4 regions of the Selenihalanaerobacter shriftii genome follow, and region 3 is predicted to be linked to each of the others. Evidence: riboswitches for the same ligand, from Rfam matches in the RefSeq annotation. Region 3 holds a riboswitch; each other region holds the start of a gene.

Region 1 (5,825 bases), on a different contig from region 3:
TGATTTTAGGAGGTGAGCTGAAATTTTAAAAGTAAACGGGATTCGTAAAATTTTTAATCGTGGTACGGTTAACGAAAATGTGGCTTTAAAAGGTGTAGATTTAGAATTAAGAACCGGTGATTTTGTAACTATTATCGGTAGTAATGGTGCAGGAAAGTCTACCCTTTTAAATTCGATTGCAGGTAGCTTTAGAATAGATGCAGGAAATATTCAAGTAGATGATAAAGATGTAACAAATATGCCAGATTATAAGAGAGCTGGTTTAATAGGTCGTGTCTTTCAAGACCCTTTACAAGGTACTGCAGCGACTATGTCTATTGAAGAGAATTTAGCTATGGCAGCAGCTAGAGGCAAAAAGCGCGGATTGGGGATCGGAGTAAATAAAGAAAGAAGAGACGAGTTTAAAGAATATTTGAGTCTATTAGGATTAGGTCTTGAGGATAGATTGACAGATAAGGTTGGATTATTATCTGGAGGGCAGCGTCAATCTTTAACTTTATTAATGGCTACTATTGCTAAACCAAAGGTTTTATTATTAGATGAACATACAGCTGCTTTAGATCCTAAGACTGCTCAACAAGTAATTGATTTGACTAAAAGTATAGTAGTTAAGCATAGTTTAACTGTATTAATGGTAACTCATGATTTAAATCAAGCATTAAATTTAGGTAATAGAACTATTATGATGGATAATGGGGAAATAGTATTGGATATTAAGAATCCAGAAAGAAAACATTTAACAGTAGATGATTTATTAGATAAATTTGCTCAAGCTAAAGGTGAGGAATTGATGAATGATCGAATTTTATTAGCACAATAATTTTATAAATGAAAGGAATTAAGGGGAGACTAATAGAGTCTCTCTTCTTTATTAGAAGAAAGCAAAGGTTAATTTAACAAGATATTAATTGACAACTAATATTGGATATGTTAACATAATATTGTATTTTAAAATGAATATTTAGTAACATCAAGAGTGGTGGAGGGACAGGCCCTAGGAAACCCGGCAACCAGCGCAGCAGTGCATGGTGCTAATTCCTGCAAGAGTATCTTGAGAGATGTAGTAATGTTTTTTAAATATCTCTCCAATAAGGAGAGAATTTTTTATTTATAATGAATCCATTTAAATTAAGAGGTGATATAATGTCCAATAATCATTATTTATTTACATCAGAATCAGTAACTGAGGGACATCCTGATAAAGTTGCTGATCAAATTTCTGATGCAGTTTTAGATGCTATTTTTAGTCAAGATCCTCAGGCTCGAGTTGCTTGTGAGACATTAGTAACTACTGGTATGGTTTTGATTTCTGGAGAAATATCAACAGATTGTTATGTTGATATTCCCAAAGTTGCTCGTAAAAAAGTGAAGGAGATTGGTTATACTAATGCTAAGTATGGATTTGATGCGGGTACATGTGCTATTTTGACTTCTATTGATGAGCAGTCACCTGATATTGCTATGGGAGTAGATGAGGCTTTAGAAGCAAAAGAAGGGCTAGCTGAAGAAGAGGAGGAATTAGGAGCTGGAGATCAAGGGTTAATGTTTGGTTATGCTAGTAATGAAACTGAAGAATTAATGCCATTACCGATTACTCTAGCTCACAAACTAGCTAGAAAATTAGCAGAGGTAAGAAAAGAAGAAGTTTTGCCTTACTTACGTCCGGATGGAAAGACTCAGGTTACTATTGAGTATGAAGGAGACAAGCCAGTAAGAGTAGATACTGTGGTAGTCTCTACTCAACATAAAGCTGATGTCTCATTAGAACAGATTGAAAGGGATATTATTTCTAAGGTTGTTAAGCCGATTATCTCTAAAGATATGTTAGATAGTGAGACTAAATATTTAGTAAATCCAACCGGACGTTTCGTAATTGGTGGGCCTAAAGGAGATGTAGGCTTAACTGGAAGAAAGATTATTGTTGATACATATGGAGGAACAGCTCGTCATGGTGGTGGAGCGTTTTCTGGTAAGGATCCAACGAAGGTAGATAGATCAGCGGCTTATGCCTCTCGCTATGTAGCTAAAAATGTGGTAGCAGCTGGTTTAGCTGATAAATGTGAGGTGCAGTTGGCTTATGCTATTGGAGTTGCATCTCCAGTTTCTGTTATGGTAGATACATTTGGCACATCTAAAGTTGATGAGGAAGTTGTTGAAGATCTAATTCAAAAACATTTTGATTTACGTCCAGCTCAGATTATTAAAGAGTTAGAATTGAGACAACCTATATATCAAGATGTAGCTGCTTACGGTCATTTTGGACGTAATGATTTAGATTTGCCATGGGAAAGAACAGATAAAGCAGATATTTTAAAAAAAGAAGCAGGATTGTAGAAGATAATGAATAATGATTTAAATAGAAAAAAGTTTAGATTTTTATAACATAAAGCTAGGCACTTATTGTGTCTAGCTTTTTAACATATCAAATCAATAGATAAATGAGCTTTTGGATAAATATAACTAATGGTCTCTTTGCATCTTTTTAAAGGAATATTGGGTTAGGTCTTGAATAATAATAGTTGTAAGAATTAAGCAGTTTAGGAGAAGGTGGCAAAAAAAGATGGAGTGTAAGTATGCAAAAGTAGTTGTAGACTTACCGGTTAGTGAAGTAGATAAGCCTTTTACTTATGCGATTCCAGTGGAGTTAAGAAAAGAAATTGAGATTGGTTATGAAGTTAAAGTTCCATTTGGGAATCGAAGTTTAACCGGTTATGTAGTTGGATTAATGGATAAAATAGAGACTGATATAAAGAATATAAAAGAGATAATAAAGTTAACAAGTTATTTATCGCTTTTTAACGAAGAAATTTTGAAGTTAGCTGAGTGGATGGCAAATTATTATCAGTCCCATTTAATTACTGCTTTAAAATGTGTTATTCCTTCAGGACAAAGAAAGAAGAAAGAAAAGAGAATAGTTAAGCTGAAATATTCTTTGCCTAAAATGAAAGAGAAATTAGCGGAAATGAGTAGTAGGGCCTATAAACAGAAAGAAGTTTTGCAATATTTAATGGAAAATCAAGGGGGGCATTTAAGAACGAGTACTCTAGCTAAGGCAGTTAATACTACTTCCGGAACCATAAGACGTCTATATGAGAAGGGATTAATTAGATATGAAGAAGTAGACGTTAGAAGAAATCCTTATTCAGAAGTTGATTTTGATTCTACTAATCCTTTAACCTTAAATCAAGAACAACGAAAGGCTTTAAATAAAGCAGAAAAATTACTTAATCAATCTGAAGCTAGTACTATGTTATTAAAAGGTGTAACTGGAAGTGGAAAGACAGAAGTATATTTACAAGCAATATCTAAAGTATTAGATGAAGGAGAAGAAGCTATTGTATTAATTCCAGAAATTTCTTTAACTCCTCAGACGGTTGAGAGGTTTAAAGGAAGATTTGGAAGACAAGTTGCTATCTATCATAGTCGGCTTTCAAATGGAGAAAGATATGATGAATGGCTGAGAATGAAAAAGGGGAAAGCTAAAGTAGTAGTAGGAGCTAGGTCTGCTGTTTTTGCTCCTTTTAATAATTTAGGGTTAATAATTATTGATGAAGAACATGAAACTTCATATAAACAGAGTTCTCATCCTAAATATCAAACTAGAGATGTAGCTACTAAAAGGGCAGAATTAAATGAAGCAATGGTTATTCTAGGAACTGCAACGCCAGCATTAGAAACATATTATCGAGTTCAAGAAGGTGAGCACGAATTTGCTAATTTAAGTAAGCGAATAGATGATAAACCTTTACCTCCAGTTGAAGTAATAGATATGCGAGAAGAGTTAAAGGCTGATAATAGAAGCATGTTTAGTAAGCCATTAGCAACTGCTATTGAAGACAGGTTAGCTAAAAATGAACAAATAATACTATTTTTAAATAGACGAGGATTTTCAACATTTGTTCTCTGTCGAGAATGTGGTTTTGTATTAGAATGTCCTAATTGTGATGTTTCTCTAACATATCATGCTGATCAAGTATCATTGCGTTGTCATTATTGTGATCATCGGAAGAAAGTTCCTGATATATGTCCTCAATGTCAGAGTCGGTACATAAAATATTTTGGTGTAGGAACTCAGAAAGTAGAAGAGGCAGCAAAAGATGAATTTCCCACTGCTCGTATTTTACGCATGGATGTTGACACTACTACTCGGAAAGGTTCCCATCAAGCAATTATAGATGAATTTAAAAATCAAGATGCGGATATTCTATTGGGAACTCAGATGATTGCTAAAGGACATGATTTTGTTAATGTAACCTTAGTAGGAGTGATTACTGCGGATATCACTTTGAATTTTCCAGATTTTAGAGCTGCTGAGCATACATTTCAATTACTGACACAGGTGGCAGGTAGAACAGGAAGAGGAGAGGTTACAGGAGAAGTAATTATTCAGACATATAATTCTGATCATTACAGTATTCAATTGGCTAAAGAGCATAATTATGAAGCATTTTATGATTTAGAGATTAATTTTAGAGAAAAGTTAAATTATCCTCCTTTTTCTAATTTAATTAATCTAACTATTAAAGGTGAAGATGAAGTAGAAGTTGGTAGAATAGCTAATAAATTAGGGGCTATTTTAAATCAACAGGTTGAAGAAGAAGAGTTGAAAGCAGAAGTATGGGGACCAGTCCCGGCTCCTTTAGCTAAATTGAGAGGTAATTATAGGTGGCAAATTATTTTAAAAAGTGATAATCTTGATCAAATTAGAAGGTTAAATGAAAGTGGTCTAGAAATATTAGATAATAGTAATAATTTAGGAAGTGTGACGATTGCTGTTGATGTTGATCCTATAGAAATGTTATAATAATATAACAAAAAAATATAATTTAGGTGTAGCTTATGAGGGAGGAATAAGAATGGCAGTCTTACCTATTAGAGAAATTGGAGATCCAGTATTAAGGACTAAAACCAAGTCTGTTGAGAAGGTTACTGATAAAACTAGAAAATTACTTAAAGATATGGCTGATACTATGCATGATGCAGATGGTGTTGGTTTAGCAGCACCTCAAATCGGTGTTTCCAAAAAGATTTTTGTGGTTGATATAGGTGAGGGTTTAATTAAATTAATTAATCCTGAGCTTATGGAAAGCTCAGGTCAAGAGATTGATGAGGAAGGATGCTTAAGTATTCCAGGAGAGTCTGGAAAGGTGAGCAGGGCTAAGAAAGTAGTTATTAAAGGTTTAAATCAAGCTGGGAAAGAAGTAGAAATCGAGGCTGAGGGTTTATTGGCTAGAGCTTTGCAGCATGAACTTGACCATTTAGATGGTGTATTATTTGTAGATAAAGTAGAATAGTTGTGGTATTCTAAAAGGAGGATTTATTTTATGGATCTTATATTTATGGGGACTCCTGATTTCTCGGTGCCAACTTTAGAGAAGTTGATTAAGACTGAGTTTATTAATGTAATAGGAGTTGTGACCCAACCAGATCGTCCTCGTGGGAGAGGACAGAAGTTAAAGCCTTCACCGGTAAAAGCGAAGGCGTTAGAGTTTGATTTACCTGTAATACAGCCAGAAGATATAAATGGTGATGAAGCTATTAATCAATTAAAAGAATTAAACCCAGATACCATAATCGTAATAGCTTATGGACAAATTTTATCTAAGGAGATTTTAGAATTACCGGAATTCGGATGTATTAATGTTCATGCATCTTTACTACCTGAATACCGAGGATCCGGACCATTACATCGAGTAATTATTAATGGAGAAGAAAAGACTGGGGTTACTACAATGTATATGGGTGAAGGCTTGGACACAGGTGATATTATTTTAAAAGAAGAAATTGGAATTGCAAAAAAGGAGACTGTAGGAAGTTTACATGAT
Region 2 (5,825 bases), on a different contig from region 3:
TTTAGTAAGATATAAGAATGAATTTGCATCAAAACGTTCGATAAACTTTTGTCCTTGATAATCTAAATAACTATTTATTTTAAACTGACTATCAAGGGTATAAAAATCTTTTCTTTCCAACTCTTCTCTACCAAATTTATTCTGAAAAGATTCAGGGCTTCTAAAAGTAATCATCCCAATCTTTCTAGCTAATGCCATCCCTTTCTTCGGATAACGACCAGAGCCATAATAATCTCCTTTTTGCCAATCTGGATCATTTTTGATAGCCTCAATTGCTATTTGATTATATGCTATACTTTGAGCTTTAAGTCTTCCTGGTGTTCCAATTGGTATTACCTTATCTACAAAATCTGGATACTCTACTGCCCACTTTAAGGCTTGCATACCTCCCATGGAACCACCAATTACTGCTCGAAGATGATTAATCCCTAATTTATCTAATAATGCTTTCTGTAGCTTAATCATATCTTTAATTGTTATTACAGGAAAATCAGTTCCATACTCTCTTCCTGTCTCTGGATTAATAGAAGCAGGACCAGTTGTGCCATAGCAGCTCCCTAACACATTACTACAAATTACATAATATTTATTGGTGTCAATTGCTTTATTTGGACCAATTAAATTATTCCACCAACCTACTTCTTGATCACCTGTCTGATATTTACCGGCAGTATGGGCGTTAGCTGTTAAATGATGAACAATTAAAATTACATTATCTTGATTAGAATTTAATCTACCATATGTTTCATAATTAATTTCTATAGGCCCTAACTCTTTACCGGATTCAGTCTTAAATTTCTCTTTAGCATCAAAAAGAGTCAGATTGTGTGGTGAAGTTAAACTCACCTCATCACTAATATACTCTACTTCTCTATTACAAATACTCATAACTCTCCCTTCCTTCCAGTTAAACTTAAAAACTAATCAATAGTTGCAAATGCTTGCTTTAAATCGGCAATTATATCTTCTACATTCTCAATCCCTACCGATAATCTAATTAAACCTTCAGTAATACCAGCTTCTTCTTGCTCCTCTTTTCCTAATTGTTCATGAGTAGTCGAAGCCGGATGAATAATTAATGTTCTAGTGTCACCTACGTTGGCTAAAAGTGAACATAACTCTACACTATTAATTAGCTTCTTACCAGCTTCAAAGCCACCTTTAATTTCAAAACAGACCATACCTCCAAAATTCTCTTGTTGTTTTTTAGCTAATTCATGTTGTGGATGACTCTCTAATCCTGGATATTTAATCCACTCTACTTGATCATGTTCTTCTAACCATTCTGCTACTTGTTGTGCATTTTCTGAATGTCTTTCCATACGTAAAGAGAGTGTTTCTAATCCCTGAATAAATAACCACGAATTCATTGGACTTAAAGCTGGACCTGTGTCACGATATCCTTCAGTTCTAACTTTAAAAATAAAATCTTCTGAACCAACAATAACTCCTCCTATAGAACTTCCATGACCTCCTATATATTTAGTTGCCGAATGAACCACAATATCTGCTCCTAAACTTAAAGGTTGACATAAGTAAGGAGTATTAAAAGTATTATCAAAGACTACTGTAATATCATTTTCATGAGCAATTTCTGCTACTTTTTTGATATCAACAATATTTAAAAGTGGATTACCAGGTGATTCTAAATAAAGAACTTTTGTATTTTCAGTAATAGCCTCTTCCCAGGCATCTAAATCATCTGGATCTACAAATGTAGTCTCAATCCCATACTTTGGTAAAGTCACTGAAAAGAGATTATAAGTTCCACCATAGATACATCTAGAAGAAACAATTTCATCTCCTGCCTCTAATAAACCTAATATAGTTAAATTAATAGCTGCCATCCCTGATGATGTAGCTAAAGCTGCTTCGCCTCCCTCTAAAGCTGCTATTCGCTTCTCAAATGCTGAGTGAGTCGGATTTCCAATTCTAGTATAAATATTCCCTTCTTCCTCTAAAGCAAATAATCGTGCTGCATGGTCAGCATCATTAAATACATAAGATGTTGTCTGATAAATAGGCACCGCTCTTGACCCAGTTGTTTCCTCTGGTTCATATCCTGCGTGTAAAGACAGTGTGTCAAATCCTAAATTTCTTTTTTCTTCTTTTGTCATATTTATTACCTCCATTTTTAATTAAAAATAAAAAAACCTCTTCTCTGATGAGAAGAGGTTTATAATTTATTATAATTATACTCCTCTCTCATCTCTCAACGAAAATTTTTTCGTTGCAGGATTTGGCACCATTGCATTCTAAACGAATGCCGGTTGCCGGGCTTCATCGGGCCAGTCCCTCAGCCACTCTTAATAAGAGCTTTCATTCATATTAACTTTTTACTTTAAATTATAATAACATAAATCACTAAATATGTCAACTCTATTATTCATTTTTTATCTTCATTCTTTTTTTCGACCTTATTCTTTTCATTATCAGTAACATTTAATATATCTTCAGCAATATTTAAGATTTCTCTACTTACTTTAGGAATAGATTCTCCTTCTAACCAGAATGATTCGTACCGCTCATCAATCACTTGCTTAATCTCTAACTCTAATTTCTCATTATTAAAACCACTTAACTCCTTATAACTACCACGGTCTACATAAGTCAATAGTTGATTTTGAATATCAGTTGTTAGATTTACTTCTTGCTTCCAATGAGAAATTAAAGGTAGATAACTTGGTACCACTCTTAACTTCTTAGCTATAAAAAGTGATTTCTGTTGATTAAGAAACTTAGCAAATTTATAAACAGCTTTTGTATGATCGTCCCCTTTATACTCTTCTTGTCTAAAAAGCACTAAACCTCTTACCTTTAGCGGTACTTTACTCACTTCAGGATCATTAGTAGGTATCGGTAATAAAGTTAATTCTACATTCTTTTCTTTTTTATCTCGCTGATACAAATTATTTAATAACCATAAATTAACTGGAGCAATCACTCCTGCTCTACCTTGCCAAAAATAAGGTAGTAATTTTTTATTCATCTCTTCTGGTTCTTCATAGAATACTTTATGACTACGTAAATCATCTAAATATTCAAAAGTACCTTTTAAATTCTTCTCTGTCAAAAGCAATTTACCTTCTTTAGAAACTAGTTCCTGACTGTCATTCATACTTAATAATTGATAAAACAATTCTGAATTATATGGATTAAAGATTATACAACTTTTTTTATTTAAACCTTTGATTTCTTTAGCTGTTTGGTAAAAAGTCTCCCATGGCCAGCCTTTTTCTTTAACTCTACTCAGGTCTAAATCTGTCTTAGTAAGTAATTTGCGATTCCCAACCCAAACTTGAGGTAATAACCAATTCGGTAATCCCCATACTTTTTGATCATAAGTAAATGCTGAAGTTCCTAACTGATTATAGTCTTCTATTTCATTCTCGGCAAAGAATATATTAACTGGAATCTGATATTCTTCACTTATTAATTTAGTACCAAATAAATCATTATATATATCAGGTGGTTTCCCTTCTGTTAACCTTTTCTTCAATTTATTTCTGCCTTCTATAAATGATAGTAATTCATACTTCACTTTAATATTCGGATACATATCATTAAATTCTGTAATTGTTTCTTGTAAAAACTTTTTATACTCTGCATCTTGACCAATAAAGAGGGGATAATCCCAATAAGTTATTTGATATTCCTTGTCAGCCACTAATTCTACTTTAGGATCAATTGTAAAACCTTGCTGATCTTTATAGCTAAGATAAAATGTTAAAGCCGAGGTAACAATAATAATTAATCCTATCATCCCAATTAATATAGGCCAATCAAAATTAGACTTTAATTTTTCTAGCACACCTAACCCCCCCTTTATTTAATATTTAAAATATAAAATGTATTTTCATCTCCAACTAAATCATCTTTCAAACCATAAATATACTTAAAATCTTTCATCGCTTTTTTAGTACTATCACCAAATCTTCCATCTGTATAACCAGGATCTAAACCATGTTCTCTTAATTTCTCTTGAAATAACAATACATCTTTCCCTGACTGTCCAGAACGAAGATTATGAGTTATTTTAATCGGATCTCTTCTTCCAATAATCTTTACTCTAGTACCAACATCTACCCACGAATAGAGTATCTTTACATGTCTATTAAACATTCTAATACAGCCATGGCTAGCTGCTGTTCCAATAGACCCAGGCTTATTAGTGCCGTGCATTCCATAAATTCCCCACGGTACATTTAGTCTCATCCAACGAACACCAAATCCTCCACCCCAATGAGCATCTTTAGCAATAACTGCCCACTCACCAATCGGCGATTTAGTCGAAGGTTTTCCTACAGCTACCGGGAATTTATGGTATGGTTCACCATCTGAATAAACCGTCATTTGTTTCTTATATGCATCTATTAAAAGAAAAACCTCTCCCTCTGGTGGCTTTAATTTTTCACTAGCAACTTCTTGACTCTTTCCCTTATCCAAAGCTTGAGCTAAATTTAACCAAGTTTTTTCATCAACTATTCCATCAATTGTTAAATTATTAGCTTTTTGAAATTTATTAACTGCTAAATATGTATTCCAGTCATAGACTAAATTTAATTCTCGTTTATAAAAACCTAATTCTTTTAATTGCCGTTGTAATTCCTGAACATCTTGACCTTGCATTCTTGACTGCTTTAAACCCAAAATACGAAGTTGACCACAATCACAAGTGGGTCCCGATTCAATTGCGAATATAGTTAAAGTACATCCAAAAATAATTATTAAGATCATCAATAAATTTAATCTTTTAAAAATCTAAGTCCCCTCCTTTCTTTAACTCCTGACTACTTTCATATAGTCATTGACTTTAGTATAAATAGATACGCATAAAGGACTAAGATTATACTATTAAAATAAAAAAACCTCTCAAGTTGAGAGGTTTTCCATTACTATTGATTTATAATATTCTTTATATATTCAATTGCTTCTTGATAATTTGTAATCAAACCTTGTGCCTGAGCTTCGTTTACTTCTTTTAAAATTTCACCAATTTGAGGCCCTTCTTCTATAGAAAAGATTTCTATTATATCATATCCAGTTAATAGAGGCTCTGCTGTTCTTTCTTCTACTTCTTGCCACTCTTTAATAAGCTCCTTTAAGAAGGCAAGATTATCTTTGATTTCATCCTGACGACTATTTAATAATTTAGTACTTAGAGTATCTGCTGCAGCTAATAGACAGACATCTACAACTGAAGATTCAACTGTTCTAAAGAAACGATACTTTCCTTTATCTGTTAAGTTATCAGCATAATATAAAGATAATGGCCGCATATGATATCTAATTATTTTTTTAATATATGTAATTGATTTTTTACTAAAACATAATTCTCTTAAAATCGGTTCTATATATTTAGCTCCTTCTTTATCATGGCCATAGAAATGAATTTCACCATCTATTACCTCTTCAGTGATTAACTTACCTAAATCATGAAAAAGAGTAGCAAATTTGAGTAATGGTATTTTATCACTATCGATTCTTTTATTCCAATAATCCTCTTCTAATAATTGCTCTAACTTCTTAACTGCGTATAAGGAATGAGTCCAAACATCCTCTCGATGATACTTACATTCTCCTATCTCTTTTAATTCATTAACATCAGAAATTAAATTCGATAATAATGAAAATTCATTCTCTAAATAGAACAAGTTTTTAGCCGCTCTTTTAGTATTTAATATTTTGATTAATTCATCATGAATCCGCTCCCTGGCTATATCTTTAATCATTTTAGGATTTTCTTTCATAATTACTTCTGTATTTTTTTCAATAGTGAAATTTAATTCTGCTTTAAATCTAATGGCTCTAAATAACCTAAGGGG
Region 3 (5,825 bases):
TCCTTAAATCCTTCTATTGCTACAAATGCATATCCTGGCTTAACTTCTCGTGAGTCACAAGTAACTCCCGAAATATTATAATCACAGATCTTCATAATTGAAGACACTCCTTTTATTAGAACTAATACTTTAGTTATTGTACCTAAAAAAGATTTAAAATATTATAAAAGCCAGGAAACTAAATTAATATGCATATAAAAAAGAGCCCTAATTAATAATAGGGCCCTAACTATAATTTATATTAACCTCTTAATCTCTCTTACTGCATTAATAGCATTAATAGCATAAGCATCTGCTCCAATCTTATCTGCATAATCTTGAGTTATTACTGCTCCACCTAAGATTACTTTAACATCTAAATTTTCTGCTTTAAGACGTTTAACTACTTCTTCCATCTCTACCATAGTAGTAGTCATTAAAGCACTTAAGCCTACTACATCAACTTTTTCTTGCTTAACTGCTTCAATTATTTGTTCATTGGATACATCTTTACCTAAATCTAACACTTCATAACCATGATTTTCCACAACTACTTTAACAATATTCTTCCCGATATCATGCACATCTCCTTTAACTGTTGCTAATAACACCTTTCCAGCAGAAGATGTTTTAATATCACTTCCCAATTCATCTTTTAAATATTTAAATCCTTTCTGCATACTTTCTGCAGATGCCATTAGTTGTGGTAAAAAGTATTCACCAGTTTCATACTTATTACCTACTTCTTTAATACCAGGAATTAAAGCTTTATTCATTAACTCATCTGAAGAATATTCCTCTAAAGCATTCTTCAAAATAGATATTATCTCTTCCAGTTCTCCTTTTAGCACAGCTTCTTTTACCAATTCTAATGATTTATCATTTTGATTTTGCTTCTTATCTGACAGATCAGTTTTTTCAACATCCTTATCCTCTTCTTTATCATTAACTTTTCTATCTTGTGTAACCTTTTGTTGTCCTAAAGCATCAATATACTTTGCAGCATTTTGATCTCGGTTAATTAATACATCTCCAGCTAAAATTGTCTTTTGTAATGCTTCGTCTAAAGGATCTACTATGTAAGCATCCAACCCATATCCTAATGCCATAGCTAAGAAAGTACGATTCAATAGTGGCTTCTGCGGTAAACCATAGGAAACATTACTAACTCCTAATACTGTTTTTAATCCTAACTCTTCTTTAACTAGCTTTATAGCATTTAAAGTCTCTACTACTTCTGCTTGTTTAGTACTAGCAGTTAGAACTAAAGTATCTATTAAAAGATCCTCCGGTGGAATTCCATAACTTATAGCTTTATTCTTAATTTTTCTTGCTATCTCCAATCTTCCTTCTGCTGTATCAGGGATTCCATCTTCATCTAAAGTTAAGCAGACCAAAGCTGCTCCATACTTTTTAGCCAATGGTAAAACTCGATTCAAGCTTTCTTCTTCACCAGTTACAGAATTAATTAAAGCCTTACCAGTAAATGCTTCTAAACCTGCTTCTAAAGATTCAACATCTGTAGTATCAATGCAGACCGGCACTCGAGAAGTATTCTGTACTTTTTGTACTACATTTTTCATCATCTCAACCTCATCTATACCGGCTCCACCAACATTAATATCTAAAACCTTAGCTCCTGTCTTTATTTGTGAATTTATCTCCTGTTGAACCACTTTAAAACTGTTATTCTTTAACTCTTCAGCTAAACGTTCTTTACCACTAGGATTAATTCTTTCTCCAATTATTAAACTCTCACTTTGATCTGATAATTCCATTAACTGAGAGCGACTGGCTAATCTAAAATTCCTAGTTAATTTTGATTTACTTGGTGTCAGTCCTTGTAACCCTTGGGCAAAAGCCGCAATATGATCCTCAGTCGTTCCACAACACCCTCCAATAATATTTGCTCCTTCTGCTACAAACTTTTTAATATAAGTAGTCATTTCTTCTGGAGACTTTTGATAAACAGTTTCCCCATCTATTATTTTAGGTAATCCAGCATTAGGTTGAACTATTAATGGCTTATCAGTAACTTGGTTCAATTCTTTTAAAACATCTAGCAAACCTTGTGGTCCTAAACTACAATTAGCTCCAATAATGTCTGCTCCTAAAGCATCTAATACTACTGCTGCTATTTTAGGAGTAGTTCCACTTAATGTTCGCAAATTTTCATCAAATGTCATTTGAGCCATGACTGGAACGTTATCACTTACTTCTTTAGCAGCTATCACTGCTGCTCTCAATTCTTGTAGACTACTCATGGTTTCTAAGCTTATTAAATCTACCCCTGAATCAACTAAAATAGCAATCTGCTCCTTAAAAATATCAATAGCTTCTTCAAAAGTAACATCACCTATAGGAGCTAAAAACTTACCAAATGGTCCTACAGAACCAGCAATATAATTATCTTTTTTAACCTCTTTAGCTATCCGTACTGCGGCTCTATTAATTTCTTCTACTTCTTGGGCTAACCCATACTCACCTAATTTAATTCGATTAGCACCAAAGGTATTAGTCTGAATAATTTGGCTTCCTGCTGCTAAATAATCTTGATGGATTTGCTTTATTATTTCTGGCCTCTTTAAGTTCCAAACCTCAGGAGCCGTATCAGTCTCTAAATCTTCTTGTTGTAATTTAGTCCCCATAGCTCCATCCAATAATAGTACTTCTGACTCAAGACTAATTAAAACATCTGATTTCATATTTCCTCTCCTCCTAAATTCTCAATGATTTAAAAAAGCCTCTTCTCAAATTTGAGAAGAGGCTTTATCTTTTAATCTGTGTCCTCTTCTCTCATCTGTCAATCTTAATAAGATTGCAAGAATTGGCACCATTTTATTCTAAATGAATACTGGTTGCCGGGCTTCATAGGGCCAGTCCCTCCACCACTCTTGATAAGAGAATATAGTATTAATCATACATAAAGATGAAATATATGAATTTTTATCTGTAATTTTATGCAAGTATAACACTTAAATTATTAACTGTCAAGTTTAACTTAAAAATTATCTATTAAAACTTAAGGTTAGCTGACAAAGCATAATATCCTTCATCATCCATAGCTAAATTGGCATGTAAATTAGCTAAATTTAATCCTAAACCTCCAGTAATTACTTCATCACCATTCTCCGGTTTATACATACCTGCTCTTAAAGAAAGACCATTAAAGAGAATATTCTTTTCAAAACCTACATGATAGATATCCTCACCATCTTCAATGCTCTCAATATCTGCTGCTATAGTAGCAGATAATGGATAAGGTAATTTAATTGCTGTTCCAGCAGTTACCGTCCGTGGTAATGAGTCATCTAACTTGGCTGGATTAATAGGCTTCTTATCCCACTCCCAATCTAAATCTGATGTTGCATTCTTAACACTTAAACCAAAATTAACTGCATCTGTCACCTTAGCCATCATTCCTATATCAAGGCCATAACCTGTAGCTGAAGCTTCACCTTCTTCTGTAGTTCCACTACCACCACTATTATATCCAGTTACGCTATCATATCTACTCCATAACCCTTTTAAGTTAGCACCAACATATAAAGCACCAATATTCATAGGTGGTTCCAACAACTTAATCCCAGTAGAAATAACTCCTTGTCCATCCAAACGATTCCTTAATTCAAGATTATCATCATTATTATAAGTAAAAGAATTAGTTAATAATGCACCTATACCAACATTTTTAAAATTAGCATTAAACATCCCATCAAGCCCCATCTGAGTTGAATTTAAATCATATAATGCCTTATATTGTTCTGGTCCTTCTGGCATATCTAAGACATCTTTAGCATCATCAATAAAATCATCATCAGGATCTGCTCCAATAGAAAATTCTGCACCAATGAAACCGCTTTGTACCAAGCCAGCTGGATTCCAGTAAATTGCACTGGCATCATCAGCAACTGCAGTAAATGCGCCCCCCATTCCGTAAGCTTTAGCTCCATATTTAGGAGTAGCAAAAGCAAAAGTAGTTACTGAAATAACTAATAATAATGTCAATACGACAACTATACTTGTTTTCAAACTCATTTAATTTAAATCCTCCTCTATGCTATATGTGAATCTACCTTCTACTCAATTAATTTCAACATATAGTAACACTTTTCCTGCTAATTCATATTAGAAAATTATTCATCTTTTAATTCCTCTATTATAACACCTTCAGTAGCTGGTTTGGTAATCTTATAATTAGCTTCAATTCCATGACGAGCAAAAGTCTGAACCATAGTCTTTCCCACACTTTCCTCCTGATTTAAAGTCAAAGCAATTATAGATGGGCCTGCTCCACTTAAAGCCACTGCTAAAGCACCAGCCTCTTTAGTATACTTAATAACAGAATCCATTCCTGGTACTAAGTCTTGTCGGTAGGATTGATGTAATCTATCTTCAAAACAAGTAGCTAATAAGTCATAATCTTTACTCATCAATGAAGCTATTAACAAAGCTACACGACTACTATTAAAAACGGCATCTTCAAAAATAACTTGAGCCGGTAAAACTTCTCTTGCTTCAGTAGTTGATAATTTAAAGTCTGGAATACCTACTACTGTACTTAATTTAGGAACATCTAATCTTTTATATATTATCTCCCCATCTTCAGTCATTACAGAAATAACTACTCCTCCTAACAAAGCAGGAGCTACATTATCCGGATGCCCTTCTATCTTAGTAGCAAAATTTAAAAGCTCATCTGTAGAAAAAGGTTCACCTGCTAAACAATTAGCTAAGACTAATCCACCTACTATTACTGTAGCGCTACTTCCTAATCCTCGCGATAAAGGAATTTGATTAATTAGATTTATCTCTAAGCCTGCTGGAGAATAATCTGTTCGCGAAAAAAGATAATCCATAGCTTGATAAGCTAAATTATTTTCATCAGTAGGTAATTCATCAGCGCCTAAACCTTCTATCTCTATCTTTAAACCTTCTTCTCTTTCACGTACTTCTATTATATTATAAAAATCTAATGCCATACCTAAAATATCAAACCCTGGCCCCAAATTAGCAGTAGTAGCTGGGACCTTTACTCTATACATTCTGATCACTTACTCTTTGCTTTTCACCTAAATTAAACTTATCATGAATTACTTTTACTGCTTGTTGAGACTTAGCCTCATCCATTAAACAAGAGACTTTAATCTCCGAAGTACTTATCATTTCAATATTAATATCAGCATCAGCTAATGCTTCAAACATTTTAGCTGCAACTCCAGGATTAGTAACCATTCCTGCACCTACAATTGATACTTTAGCTACTTCAGCATCATAAATAATATCCTCTATAGTTAATTCTTTATTCAATTCATTTAAAATGACTTTAGCTTGACTTAAGTCTTCATCATCAATAGTAAATGTAATATCATTTACCTCTCCTCGATGTACATTCTGAATAATCATATCTACATTGATGCTAGATTCTGCTAAAGTATTAAAAACCTTAGAAGCAATCCCCGGTCGGTCTGGAACTCCTATTAAAGAAATTTTAACTTCATTCGTATTACAAGCAACACCACTAACTACTTTGCCTTTTTCCAATTCTTCCACCTCCTTAACGTGTGTCCCTGATTCATAATTAAAACTTGATTTAACTGCTAATTTTATTTTATACTGTTTAGCAAACTCTACAGATCTCGGTTGTAAAACCTTAGCTCCTAAACTAGCCATTTCTAGCATTTCATCATAAGAAATTTCGGGTAGCTTTACTGCATCATCTAACATTCTTGGGTCAGCAGTATAAATACCATTTACATCAGTATAAATCTCACAGATATCAGCATCAAGTTTAGCTGCCAAAGCTACCGCTGTAGTATCAGAGCCACCTCTTCCTAAAGTTGTAA
Region 4 (5,825 bases), on a different contig from region 3:
AAGAGAGATTGAAAAATAAGGAGTGAGGATGATGGCAAAAGTTTTTGCGATTTCTATTAGTGAAAATAAAGGTGAACAGAAAAATAATGTAGATTCAGCTATTTTAAAAGAGGAACACGGAATAGTAGGAGATGCTCATGCTGGAGATTGGCATCGCCAAGTTAGTCTTTTAGCTCAAGAAAGTATAGACAAGATGCTTGAAAAAGGGTTAGATGTTAGTGCTGGAGATTTTGCAGAGAATATTACCACTAAAGGAATAGATTTATTGGCACTGAAACTGGGTAGTCAGATAAGAATAGGTGATAGAGTAGTTTTAGAGATTACTCAACACGGTAAGGAGTGTCATGATCGTTGTGCTATTTATCATCAGGCTGGGGACTGTGTAATGCCTAAAGAAGGAATTTTTGCGAAGGTAATTAAAGGTGGTAAAATAGAGCCTGGTGACTCAATTGAGGTGATACAAAATGATTAAGGTAGGAGTAATTACTGCTAGTGATAAAGGTTCTAAAGGAGAAAGAGAAGATAAAAGTGGTCAGGTGATTCAAGATATGGTAGCAGAGATAGATGGTAAAGTAGTTAGTTATCAAATTGTACCTGATGAAAAAGAGTTATTAAAATGCAAGATGTTAGAAATGATGACTCAAGAAGGTGTTGAACTACTCTTGACTACTGGTGGCACAGGACTTGGACCTAGGGATGTAACTCCAGATGCTACATTGGAGTTAATTGATAAAGAGGTACCTGGTATAGCTGAGGCAATGCGGATGGAAAGTTTAAAAGTTACAAACAGAGCGATGTTATCTAGGGCTATAGCTGGAATAGCTGATAAAACTTTAATTATTAATCTTCCAGGTAGTCCCAAAGCTGTTAATGAATGTTTAGAGGTTGTCTTATCAGCTTTACCCCATGCTATTGATTTAATTCGAGATGAGGTAGAAGATTGTGCGCGATAATTTACTTCTATATACTTTAATGCTTTAAAGTGTTGACATTCTTTTATAAAATCCGTTATAATGTAGATAAAGAATTATATTTTAGGGGGGATTTATGTGAATTCACATTTAAAGGATGAATTTACTGATCAGCTATTTACAGCCATTTTAGCTTTAGACACAATAGAAGAGGCTTATAAATTCTTCGAAGATATATTTACAGTTAATGAGATTAAAGCATTAGGACAGAGATTAGAAGTAGCTAAAATGTTAAATCAAGGTGCTACTTATGATAAAATTGCTGACATGACAGGAGCTAGTACGGCTACTATAAGTAGAGTAAAGAGATGTTTGAATTATGGCCCAGGAGGTTATAAATTGATTTTAGATAGGCTAGATAAAACTGAGTAGGATTGATAAATTTCTCCCTAATTAACCATACTAAAGAATGATTTAGTAGCTTGATATAGGGAGGTTTTTTTATGCAAATAGTTCAGGCCACCTTCCAGTCAGAAGAAGGAAAAGAAGCAGTCAAACTATTAAATAATTTAGGTATAGATATTGAAGATTACAAATTAATTTCGTCGGAAACTGGTGATTTACTAATCATAAGTTTGTTATATGGGAATGCTGATACAGTCTTAGATAATCTTACTGAAAAATTTAACTTTGATGAAAATGAGGATAGAAGTATGATTATCTTCACACCAGATACAGTAATTCCTAGAAATAAAGCAAAAGAAAAAGAGTCTTCTTTTAAGGCTAATCGAGAATCTTTAGTGACATATGCTCAAAACAATTCAACAGTAAATGATCATTTTATTTTTTTAGCAATAATGGCAGCAATAATAGCTTCATTAGGTTTGATTTTAAATAATATCCCTGTCATTGTAGGTTCGATGATTATTGCGCCAGTCTTTGGACCGATTGTGGCTATTTCTATGGGGATTGTATTAGGTAATTTTAAATTAATAGTTAAAGGAATAATATCGGAATCAACGGTACTCTTAATAGCAGTAGTGGTCGGACTTATAATGGGAAGTATAGTACCTAATGTAGCTATTAACTCGGCATTAAAAGGCAGAATGTTTCCAACAGTAGCTGATCTCTTGGTTGCTTTAGCAGCAGGTAGTGCAGGTGCTTACTCCTTAATTTCAGGAGTTAGGGCTCAGATTGTTGGGGTGGTAATTGCAGCAGCTTTAATTCCAGTAATGTGTACTATGGGAATTGGGATTTCGCTAGGGAATTTGACCATGGTAGGAGGTGCTACTTTACTTTTAGTTGGTAATTATTTAGCTTTAATTCTTGCTATCATGGGGATTTTTTATTTTAAAGGGTTGAAACCACAGATATGGTATGAATTTAAAGCCCAAAAATTAATTAAAAAGAGCTTAATAATAATTATAGTGGTAACTATTATTTTAAGCTTGCCGCTATCTTGGATGACTTATCAACGTATGATTAAGGAACAACCTGAAGATATTGTACGCAAAGTATATAGAGAAAGCTTTGGTGATGAATTAGAAACGAATTTGTTAGAAATAGGAGTTCAGGGTAAGACAGTAGAGTTATTTATTTATACCCCTAAAGGGACAGATGAGTACTTTTTTAGATTAATAGAGAAGAGGGTTAAGAAGAGGTTAGGTTCAGATTATAGAGTCATTTTTGAAGTTATTCCAACTAAACGATTTCAACTTCCTTTAGACTCTTTATAAAGTTTCTTGACAAGTAATCTAAGTTCTGGTAAAATCATGAATACACATAAACCTAGTGGCTTAGTTGGAATTAAAATTAGGAGGGTATAATCATGAAAAAAGTAGAAGATATAACAGAATTAATAGGTGATACTCCGATAGTAAAGTTGAATAGAATTGTACCGGAAAATAGTGCTGATATTTATGTAAAATTAGAATCTTTTAACCCAGGAGGAAGTATTAAAGATAGAATAGGTTTAAGTATGATTGAATCTGCAGAAGCATCTGGCAAATTAAATTCTGGCGGGACTATTGTGGAACCGACTAGCGGTAATACAGGTATAGGGCTTGCTTTGGCTGGAAATGCAAAAGGATATAATGTTATTTTAACTATGCCTGAGTCAATGAGTCAAGAACGCAGAAACTTACTTAGTGCTTATGGAGCTAAATTGGTGTTAACTCCTGGGTCTGAAGGAATGCCTGGAGCTATTCGAAAAGCAGAAGAATTAGTAGCAGAACATGATGAATACTTTATGCCACAACAATTTAATAATTCTGCTAATCCTGAAATTCATCGTAATAATACTGCTCAAGAAATTTTGGAAGCTATGGATAGAGATATTGATGCATTTGTAGCTGGAGTAGGTACTGGAGGAACAATAACAGGAGTAGGAGAAGTATTAAAAGAAGAATTAGAAGATATTAAAGTTTATGCAGTAGAACCTAAGACATCTGCAGTTATTGCTGGTGAAGACCCTGGTCCTCATGGAATTCAAGGGATTGGTGCTGGATTTATTCCAGATGTGTTAAATACTAATCTTATAGATGATGCTATGAAGATAACTGATGAGGAAGCAAAGAAGACAGCTCGAAGTTTAGCCCAAAAGGAAGGGGTTTTAGCCGGTATTTCTTCTGGAGCAGCTGTGGCTGCAGCTTTAAAAGTAGCAGATGAATTGGATAGTAAGCAGAAGGTAGTAGTTATTGCTCCAGATACAGGTGAAAGATATTTAAGCACTGATCTTTTTTAAAGAAGAATAATTTATAATCAAATTTTGCAAATGATTCTTGACAAAACTTTTAGGCCATGATATTATGTTAGTAACTTAATAATAGACTCTTATCAAGAGAGGTGGAGGGACTGGCCCGATGAAGCCCGGCAACCGGTAGTATAAGTTCGCAATACTATAGCGGTGCCAAATCCTGCAGCAAAAATGCTGGAAGATGAGAAGAGTGGTTAGAATAATCAACCTCTTCTCTTTGAGAAGAGGTTTTTTTAATTCAGAGAATATTATTTTAAATAGTAGTGAAATGAGAAAGGTGATAATGATGATTAAGATTAAAGGTTTGAGTAAAGTATATAGTAGTGAAGAAGGGCAAGTAGTTGCATTAAAGAATGTTAATTTTGAAATTAAGTCAGGAGATATTTTTGGAATTATCGGTCCTAGTGGAGCTGGGAAAAGCAGTTTCATTAGATGCTTGAATTTATTAGAAGAACCTACAGAAGGTCAAGTGATTGTAAATGGTCAAGATTTAACAAAATTAAATACTAAAGAATTGCGACAAGCTAGGAAAAAGATTGGTATGATATTTCAAGGTTTTAATCTTTTGCAGAGTAGGACAGTTGCAGATAATGTGGCTTTTCCATTAGAATTAGCAGGTGTTAGTAAGTCAGATATTAAAAATAAAGTTAATGAATTATTAGATTTAGTAGGGTTAGCTGATAAAGCTAATAATTATCCTGCACAGTTAAGTGGAGGTCAACAACAGAGAGTGGGAGTAGCTAGGGCTTTAGCCAACGAACCTAAATTATTATTATGTGATGAGGCAACTTCATCATTAGATCCTGAGACTACAGATTCTATTTTAGATTTATTAAAAGATATTAATGAAAAGTTAGGAATTACTATTGTATTAATCACTCATGAAATGGAAGTTATAAAGCAGATTTGTGATAGGGTTGCAGTTTTAGAAAAAGGTTATATTATTGAAGAGGGGGAGACTATTCAAGTCTTCACTGATCCTAAGCATGAAACTACAAAACGATTTGTGCAGAGTGTAATTAATGCTGATATTCCTGAAGAGTTTTATCAAAGAAGTAGTGTGTTAGAATCAAAATCAGGTAAGCTAATCAAAGTTTCTTTTGTTGGTGAGGTAGTAAAAGAGCCTACTTTTTCTACAATTATTAAAGAATTTGACATAGATGCTAATATTCTATATGGAAATATTGATAAAATTCAAGAGACTTCTTTTGGCATTCTCTTAATCGAATTAACAGGAAATAATTTTCAAATAAAGCAAGCGGTTAATTATTTACATGAAGAAGGTTTACAAGTGGAGGTGGTTAGAAGTGATGAGTCTGTTAGAGCAATTAGCTAGTAATTTAGATTTGTTGTGGGGAGGGTTGCAGGAAACATTATATATGGTTATAGTTTCTATGACTATTGCCAGTATTTTTGGAATGCCTCTAGGGGTTAGTGTAGTTGTTACAGAACCAGATAATATTTTAGAGAATAAGAAAATTAATTTTGTTTTAGGTTCAATTATAAATATTGCCCGTTCGATTCCATTTATTATTTTAATGGTAGCTATTATTCCTTTTACTAGACTCGTAGTAGGAACTTCTATCGGAACTACCGCCGCTATTGTACCTTTAGCAGTAGCAGCTATACCGTTTATAGGGCGAATTGTGGAAAATGCTTTAAAAGAAGTCGATTCAGGAGTAATAGAGGCTGCAGAATCTATGGGAGCTACTCCTTGGGAGATTATTAGTAAGGTTTTAATCCCAGAAGCTTTACCTTCATTAATTTTAGGCTTAACTTTGGCGGTTATTAGTTTAATCGGTTACTCAGCAATTGTAGGAGCAATTGGTGGTGGTGGATTAGGAGATATAGCCGTTAGATATGGTTACCAGCGTTTTCAAGGAGATATTATGTTACAGACAGTAGTTATCTTAGTTGTTTTAGTCCAGTTAATTCAATCAACTGGAAACTTATTAGCAGGAAGGTTAGATAAGTCAGCTTAACAAACTGATTAATTTAAAATATCTAATTTCAAATATATAAATTAAAATAATTAAGTAATGAGGAGTGAGTATTAATGTTTAGGAATAAGAAATTTTTAATTTCAATTGTATTATTAGTTGTAGTTGGTTTGGCAGCAGGTTGTGGTGGTAATCAAGGTGCGCAAAAAGAAGTAGGAG

What was found. A riboswitch is a leader RNA that binds a small molecule or an ion and turns the genes downstream of it on or off. The one in region 3 is predicted to bind S-adenosylmethionine.
Region 1: another riboswitch for S-adenosylmethionine. It lies ahead of metK (methionine adenosyltransferase); the one in region 3 lies ahead of B5D41_RS05530 (homocysteine S-methyltransferase family protein).
Region 2: another riboswitch for S-adenosylmethionine. It lies ahead of B5D41_RS05930 (O-acetylhomoserine aminocarboxypropyltransferase/cysteine synthase family protein); the one in region 3 lies ahead of B5D41_RS05530 (homocysteine S-methyltransferase family protein).
Region 4: another riboswitch for S-adenosylmethionine. It lies ahead of B5D41_RS02140 (methionine ABC transporter ATP-binding protein); the one in region 3 lies ahead of B5D41_RS05530 (homocysteine S-methyltransferase family protein).

The regions. Positions count from the first base shown of each region.
Region 1 is NZ_FUWM01000003.1:152,039-157,863, reverse strand. Features, by position in the region: gene B5D41_RS00725 (ABC transporter permease) at 1-3, shown strand, start outside; gene B5D41_RS00720 (ABC transporter ATP-binding protein) at 23-820, shown strand; SAM riboswitch class I at 965-1,065, shown strand; gene metK (methionine adenosyltransferase) at 1,144-2,334, shown strand; gene priA (primosomal protein N') at 2,561-4,804, shown strand; gene def (peptide deformylase) at 4,857-5,294, shown strand; gene fmt (methionyl-tRNA formyltransferase) at 5,325-5,825, shown strand, end outside.
Region 2 is NZ_FUWM01000009.1:17,740-23,564, reverse strand. Features, by position in the region: gene metX (homoserine O-acetyltransferase MetX) at 1-888, opposite strand, end outside; gene B5D41_RS05930 (O-acetylhomoserine aminocarboxypropyltransferase/cysteine synthase family protein) at 921-2,117, opposite strand; SAM riboswitch class I at 2,203-2,316, opposite strand; gene B5D41_RS05925 (ABC transporter substrate-binding protein) at 2,387-3,811, opposite strand; gene B5D41_RS05920 (L,D-transpeptidase family protein) at 3,826-4,737, opposite strand; gene B5D41_RS05915 (CCA tRNA nucleotidyltransferase) at 4,896-5,825, opposite strand, start outside.
Region 3 is NZ_FUWM01000008.1:83,376-89,200, forward strand. Features, by position in the region: gene B5D41_RS05525 (Mur ligase family protein) at 1-95, opposite strand, end outside; gene B5D41_RS05530 (homocysteine S-methyltransferase family protein) at 237-2,684, opposite strand; SAM riboswitch class I at 2,773-2,883, opposite strand; gene B5D41_RS05535 (PorV/PorQ family protein) at 2,995-4,017, opposite strand; gene thrB (homoserine kinase) at 4,116-5,024, opposite strand; gene B5D41_RS05545 (aspartate kinase) at 5,017-5,825, opposite strand, start outside.
Region 4 is NZ_FUWM01000004.1:159,996-165,820, reverse strand. Features, by position in the region: gene moaC (cyclic pyranopterin monophosphate synthase MoaC) at 1-19, shown strand, start outside; gene B5D41_RS02165 (MOSC domain-containing protein) at 29-472, shown strand; gene B5D41_RS02160 (MogA/MoaB family molybdenum cofactor biosynthesis protein) at 465-953, shown strand; gene B5D41_RS02155 (YerC/YecD family TrpR-related protein) at 1,050-1,343, shown strand; gene B5D41_RS02150 (TIGR00341 family protein) at 1,415-2,647, shown strand; gene cysK (cysteine synthase A) at 2,740-3,654, shown strand; SAM riboswitch class I at 3,741-3,854, shown strand; gene B5D41_RS02140 (methionine ABC transporter ATP-binding protein) at 3,953-5,002, shown strand; gene B5D41_RS02135 (methionine ABC transporter permease) at 4,977-5,648, shown strand; gene B5D41_RS02130 (MetQ/NlpA family ABC transporter substrate-binding protein) at 5,723-5,825, shown strand, end outside.